One region of the Cellulomonas sp. ES6 genome, then DNA from elsewhere that is predicted to be linked to it. Evidence: riboswitches for the same ligand, from Rfam matches in the RefSeq annotation. Region 1 holds a riboswitch; the other holds the start of a gene.
The links. Region 1 has a riboswitch for cyclic di-AMP ahead of P9841_RS12995 (C40 family peptidase). Riboswitches for the same ligand answer to the same signal wherever they lie in the genome.
Positions count from the first base shown of each region.

Region 1 (3,395 bases):
GCACCGCCCTGTACACACCCGGGGTCCTGACCACCCCGCGGCTGCTGCGCGAAGACCTGGACCGGATCATCACGCGCACCAGCATCTGCATCCAGCAGCACCTCGAGGTCCCCGGCCGCATCCCCGTGGACCGGTGGGGCACCCGGCGCACCACCAACTACGTCCAGCTCGTCATCGTCGACGAGTCCGAACGCCTGAGCTCCACCGCCCTCGAGCTCCTACGGGACCGCTACGACCGCGACCAGATCGCCCTGATGCTCATCGGCATGCCTGGGCTCGAGAAGCAGTTCACCCACTACCCCCAGTTCTACAGTCGCGTCGGCTTCGCCCATCAGTACCGGCCCCTGAGCAACGACGAGCTGCTCTTCGTCCTCCAACGCCACTGGCGCACCCTCGGCAAGACGGTCAACCCCGACGACTTCACCGACGCCCAGGCCATCGCCGCGATCAGCCGCATCACCCGCGGCAACTTCCGCCTCCTCGAGCGACTCTTCCCCCAGATCGAACGCGTCCTGAAGATCAACGAGTTGCAGACCATCACTAGCGACGTCGTTGAAGCGGCCGCCAGCACCCTCGTTATCGGCGTCAACTAGGCACCGCCTCCGAGCGACGGAAGATCGCCGCCACGTACCGGAGAAAGTCACAGCCCGGGACTTCGTCGGACCTTCATGAACCCTGAACGGAACATTCAGCACACCGGGTCGAGCCTGGTGGCCATGCCACCGGAACCGGTCGACACGCCTGCCCAGCTCGCGGACGCGACGAACCCCCGATCCCGCACCCGAGCGCTGTGGTCCGCAGCGAGCAGCGCGCTCGGTGCGGTGGTGGGACTGGCACCGCACGTCCTGCACCACGTCGGCCCGTTGGTCGGTACTGCGATTGTCGCGGGTTCCGGCGGGACCGCCCTCTTCGGCGTGCTCGGGCTGGCCGCCACCGTCCCCATGCTGGTCAAGCTGCACAGGCGCAGCGGGTCGCTCTGGCTGCCAGCCGGCGCTCTCGTGCTCTTCGCGATCGCCTTCGCGTTCTCCACCTTCGTCCTCGGGCCGCTCATCAGCGGTGAGGAGCCGACGGTCCCCAGCAGCGACGTGCACGAAGGGCACCATCCCGCCGACAGCTGAAGCTCCCGACGGTGCACCTCCACGCCGCCCGTCGGCACAGCGCTGTACGGCGCGACCGCGACGCCGCACAGCGCTGGCGTCAGCCGACCCGGATGAACACCGGCGAGGTCTGCCAGATCTCGCGGATCTGCACGGCCTTGCCCGGAACCGGCGCATCGACCTGCAGGTTCCCGCCGGCGTAGATCGAGATGTGCCCCGGCGACCAGATCAGGTCGCCGGGCTGAGCCTGGTCCCGCGGCACCTCGACCCCCGCGTACCGCTGCTGCGCGGACGTCCGCGGCAGCGTCACCCCGACCTGCGCGTACACGTACGAGGTGAACCCCGAGCAGTCGAAGCCGCTGGGCGTGGTGCCGCCCCACACGTAGGGCACCCCCACGAGGCTCGATGCTGCCTCGACGATCGCGCTGCCGTTCGCGCTGGCCGGCGCGGGCGCCCCGATCCCGGGCGACGGTGCAGGCGTCTCGTCCCGGGCCGTGCTGCGAGTCGCAGCCGGGGCCTGCTCGGGCTGCGGCTCCGGCTCCGGCTCGGGGGCCGGCGGTGGCGTTACCGCCGTAGCAACGGGATTGTCGAACGTCCAGGTCGCCTCGGCCGGAGTCGCGACGACCGGCCCGGACTCGATCACCGCTCTGGCCGCCGACGTGAGTCGTGCAGTGTCCAGCAGCGCGATCCGGCTCTCGTGATGGGAGGGCACCGCCGCGGACGCCGGGGCTGCCACCAGGGAGACGACCATGCCCGACGTCGCCACGGCAGCTCCGGTGCGGCGCCCGGCGGCAGACAGACCGGAGGCGGCCACGGCCTGTGCGTCGGTCAGGGGCGTTCGGCTGCGCCCGGCCGCGCGGTGGCGCGCTCGGGCGAAGGGGCGTGCGGGCATCGACGACTCCTGCCGCCTGCGAGGTGAGCTGTCGGGTTCGGGCCGGAGCAGCCCGGCCGGTCCATCGAGACCGGCTTCACCCCAAGGGCACGACGTGCCCGTCCATCCTGGTTCCCCCGCTCCTGCCCGTGCGGTCTGCGGGTCGTCGAGCAGCGGCAGGACTCGGCGTTCTGCTCGACCCACCCAGTCGGCGCCTGGGTCGCGACGATGCTAGGCAGCCCATGCGGTGCTGTCATCGCCCACCGGCGCAATCCTGGCGTGCGAACAGGTCTCGAGACCGCCGCACGGCGCCCCGCAGGGCGGGCGAAGTCGCTGGTCGCGAGCGTTCGTCTCGCGCACGGTGTGTCGTGGACGCACGCACCGCCTCGTCGGGAACTTCAGCGAAACTTCATGGAAGCCGCTGAAGCGGCTTGATCTACACAAGCGACGCTAGACGGGAGCCGAGGGGTCCCCAGACCCCGGATCGATCGCCTGAGGAGCACCCCGAGCATGATCCGCCGTCGTCCTGTCGTCGTCGCAACGACCGCCGTCGTCCTGGCCGCGGGCGGTGCTGCGTTCGCGGTCAGCCGTGCGCTGGCTCCCGCCGCAGACACCGCGGTCCAGGAGAGCATCGATCTCCCCGCGGTCGACCGGTACGACATCACCGGAGCGACCACGCAGGGGGTCGTCGACCTCGACATCACCACCGCAGAGATGACGCTGGGTGGTCGGTCCGTCGAACGGTATCTCTACGCGGACGCTGCAAGCGAAGTCGTCCACGGGGCCGGGGTGCCGATCGTCGTCGACGTAGGGCAGCGGCTGCAGATCGACGTCACGAACTCGACCGACACCGCGACCAACATCCACTGGCACGGGATGAGCGTGCCCGCCGACCAGGACGGTCCAGGCATCCTGATCGAACCCGGACGAGAGCACCGGTACGAGTTCACCGCTGCCCGCCCAGGAACGTACTGGTACCACTCACACGAACGACCGGTGCGCGACCAGGTCGATCGCGGCATGTATGCACCGTTCATCGTCCGCGAACCCGCGGACGCGCGCTACGACCTCGACCAGGTCCTCGTGCTCGACGACTGGGTCGTGGATCGCACCACCGGTCACATGGAGGTCGTCGGCGACGTCGACACCGTCAACGGCCGCACCGGCCAGGACATCGAGCCGATCAGCATCACCGGCGGGCAGATCGCCAAGCTCCGGCTGGTGAACGCCTCGACCGCCAAGACCCAGGACCTGACGTTCCCACTCGACGTGCGCGTCACCCACACCGACGGCGCACCCCTCGTCGAGCCCTACAACACCCGCCGGCTCAGCATCGCCCCAGGCGAGCGCTACGACGTCGAGGTCGCCCCGGTCGGCCACCTGGGGTCGGGCTTGTCGATCACCAACGAGCGCGACAACGGAATGAC
Region 1 covers NZ_CP125655.1:2,797,991-2,801,385, forward strand. The annotation lists gene P9841_RS12985 (AAA family ATPase) at 1-593, shown strand, start outside; gene P9841_RS12990 (hypothetical protein) at 669-1,118, shown strand; gene P9841_RS12995 (C40 family peptidase) at 1,198-1,863, opposite strand; cyclic di-AMP (ydaO/yuaA leader) riboswitch at 1,988-2,167, opposite strand; gene P9841_RS13000 (multicopper oxidase family protein) at 2,479-3,395, shown strand, end outside.

Region 2 (3,395 bases), 1.2 Mb from region 1:
GACGACGAGCGAGGCGTCCCGTGACATCTCGACCAGGACGGCCGCCGCGTCGCCGGTCGCCACGGTGGTCGTGACCTGGAGGTCCGGCCCGGCGACGCGCTGCTGCGCCTCCGCGAGCACCGCGCGGGCGCCCTGCTGGATGGCGGTGTCGTCGAGGGCCGCGTACCCGCCGTCCAGCGAGGCGGCCGTGAACGACGGCAGCGTGTAGGAGCACACCACGTGCAGCGGGCGCCGTCGCGTACGCGCCTCCCCGGCAGCCCAGTCGAGCGCGTGCATGCTCGCCGCCGACCCGTCCACCCCGACCAGGATCTCCGCGTCCCGCTTCATGGCTCCGACCTCCTTGGTGGCACACCCCAGTGTGCCCCCGATCATGCCGGATCCGCACCTGCCACGGAGCAGGGCGTGGCGTTTCCTTGCCGTCCCCTTGACCCGCTCCGTCGCTCAGGCGGCGAGGTACGCGGACCAGGCGGGCTCGTCGGCGGCCACCCCGCGCAGGAACGCCGTCGCACCCCGCGGGGCCGACGGCGTCCAGGCCAGCTCCCACCCGATCTCATGGAGCAGGTGGTCGGCCTTGCGGTGGTTGCACCGCCGGCACGCCGCGACGACGTTGGTCCACTCGTGCCGGCCGCCGCGCGAGCGGGGTGCACGTGGTCCACGGTGTCGGCGTGCGAGCCGCAGTACGCGCACCGGTGGTCGTCGCGCTGGAGCACGGTGCGGCGCGTCGGCGGCAGCGGCCGGCGCACGGGGACGTGCACGTAGCGGGTCAGCGACAGCACCACGGGCATCGGGACGGCGACGTGCTCGGAGTGCAGCACCCGCCCGTCCGACTCGAGCACCGTCGCCTTGCCCGACATCACGAGCGTGACGGCGCGCGGCAGTGCGACGACGCACAGCGGTTCCAGGCTGGCGTTGAGGAGCAACGTCCGGGGTGGCGCAGGGAGCAGCACGGCGAACTCCTTGACCGGGGGCCCGTCTGGCTGACGGGTCCGCTGGGGAGCGAGCAGCGCCAGCGTACGCGCCCACCCCGGGAACCGGCCCGGTCTTTCGCGCCGGCCGCGCCGGTGCGCGGCGTGCGGACCCCCGGGGACGGCAGGACCCCCGCACCCGGGGCGGGTGCGGGGGTCCTGGAGGCGTCGTGCGTGCCCGGGAGACTCAGCCGATGCGGATGAACGTCGGCGAGCTCTGCCAGATGGCGCGGAACTGCACCGTCTTGCCGGGGCGCGGGGAGTCGATCTGCTGGTCGCCGCCGGCGTAGATCGAGATGTGGCCGGGGCTCCAGATGAGGTCACCCGGCTGGGCCTCGGCGGCCGAGATGACCGTGCCCGCGTCGCGGATCGCCGACGACGTGCGGGGCAGCGAGATGCCGAGCTGCGCGTACACGGACACGAAGCCGGAGCAGTCGAAGCCGTCCGGGGTCGTGCCGCCGGAGACGTACGGCGTGCCGACGTAGCGGGCCGCGATCTCGAGGACGGCGTTGCCGGCGACCGACTGCGGCACGGCAGCGGCGGCGACCTCGACCGGGGCGGCCTCGACCGTGGCGCGCTGGGCGCTGCGGGAGACGACCGGCTCGGGCTCCGGCTCCGGCTCGGGCTCCGGGACCACGGCGGTCGCGGCGGGGGCCTCGAAGGTCCACGCGGCGTCGGCCGGGGCGGTGACGACCGGCGCGGTGTCGAGGACCGTCTTCGCGGAGGCGGTCAGCGCGGTGGTGTCGACCGACGGCAGCGCGGCCTGGTCGCCGGAGGTCGTCGCGGCACCGGCCGGGACGGCGACCGCGGAGACCATGAGCCCCGTGGTGGCCGCGACGACGGCGGTGCGGCGACCGGCCTGGGCGAGGGTGCCCGTGGCGGCGGTGGCGAGGTCGGTCAGGGGGTGACGGGGCGACGCGCAGAACGGTGTCGGGCGCGCACAGCACTTGCGGACACGTACAGCCTCTCCTGGCGCCTACGAGGTGAGCTGTCGGGTTCGGGTGGAGATACCCGGCCGCGTGACGCTCCCGGGAGGTCCCGGTCACGTCGCGCGGCTTCACCCCAAGGACACCGTCTCCGGTGCCCACAAGTGGTTCCCCGCCCCTGCCGGCGAGTCGTACGGACCTCGGGCGGCGGCAGGGCTCGGCGTACCGTCCAAGGGCTCTGACGGAGGAGGGTTCCGTCGAGCAGGACCGACCGTACCCGACCCCCGAGCCGATTGTCACGTTCCGGTCACGATCCGTTTGCCGATCACCCGGACGCCCCCACGAGGACCCTGGTCACGCACACGACGAGGCCCCGCGGGTGGCGCGTGCCACACCGCGGGGCCGTCGGTGCCGGGCGCCGTCACCGGCGCGGGGCGAGGGCCTCAGCCGACCCCGAGGAACACGTGGCGCGCGACCTCCTGCGGCAGGTCGAGCACCGTCTCCGCGCCGGGCCTCCCGACCGTGACGACGCCGGCGCCCTTCTCGACCGTGACCTCCTGGCCGGGACGCACGCCGGCCTGCGCGAGGCGGGCGAGCAGGTCCACGTCCGTCTGGATGGGCTCACCCAGCCGGGCGACGACCCCCGTGGTCGGGCCGGTCGCGGCCGCCGCGACGGCGACGAGCGACTCCACGCCGTCGAGGAACCCGACCGGCGTGCGCTCCTCCCCGATCTCGTCGAGACCGGGGATCGGGTTGCCGTACGGGTCGAAGTGCGGGTGGTCGAGCAGGCCGGCGAGCCGGCGCTCCACCCGCTCGCTCATGACGTGCTCCCAGCGGCACGCCTCCTCGTGGACGTACTCCCAGTCCAGCCCGATGACGTCGACCAGCAGCCGCTCGGCCAGCCGGTGCTTGCGCATCACGCGCATCGCCTTCGTGCGGCCCGCCTCGGTCAGCTCCAGGTGGCGGTCACCGGACACGACGACGAGCCCGTCCCGCTCCATGCGGGCGACGGTCTGGGACACCGTGGGACCGCTGTGCCCGAGCCGCTCGGCGATGCGGGCGCGCAGCGGCGTGATGCCCTCCTCGGTGAGCTCGTAGATGGTCTTCAGATACATCTCGGTCGTGTCGATCAGGTCACTCACGCCGGTGCCCTCCTGTGTACGCAGACGTCCGTCCACAGGCTAGTGGTCCTGCCGCCGGGCGGCGTCGGGCGCGTAGGGTGCGGCGCGTGACCGTGACGCCCGCCACCGTGACCATCCCCGAGGAGCTCCTGCCGTCGGACGGCCGGTTCGGCTCCGGGCCCGCGAAGGTCCGCGACGCGCAGGTCCGGGCGCTCGCCGAGGTCGGCCGCAGCCTCCTCGGCACCTCGCACCGCCAGGCCCCCGTCCGCTCGCTCGTCGGCCGCGTGCGCGCCGGGCTCGGCGAGCTGTTCTCCCTCCCGGACGGGTACGAGGTCGCGCTCGGGAACGGCGGCTCGACGGCCTTCTGGGACGTCGCGACGCTG
Region 2 covers NZ_CP125655.1:1,644,125-1,647,519, forward strand. The annotation lists gene P9841_RS07705 (universal stress protein) at 1-327, opposite strand, end outside; gene P9841_RS19095 (HNH endonuclease) at 442-687, opposite strand; partial or broken gene P9841_RS19100 (HNH endonuclease) at 804-947, opposite strand; gene P9841_RS07715 (C40 family peptidase) at 1,153-1,782, opposite strand; cyclic di-AMP (ydaO/yuaA leader) riboswitch at 1,925-2,124, opposite strand; gene P9841_RS07720 (iron-dependent transcriptional repressor DtxR) at 2,335-3,033, opposite strand; gene serC (phosphoserine transaminase) at 3,120-3,395, shown strand, end outside.
Region 2: another riboswitch for cyclic di-AMP. It lies ahead of P9841_RS07715 (C40 family peptidase); the one in region 1 lies ahead of P9841_RS12995 (C40 family peptidase).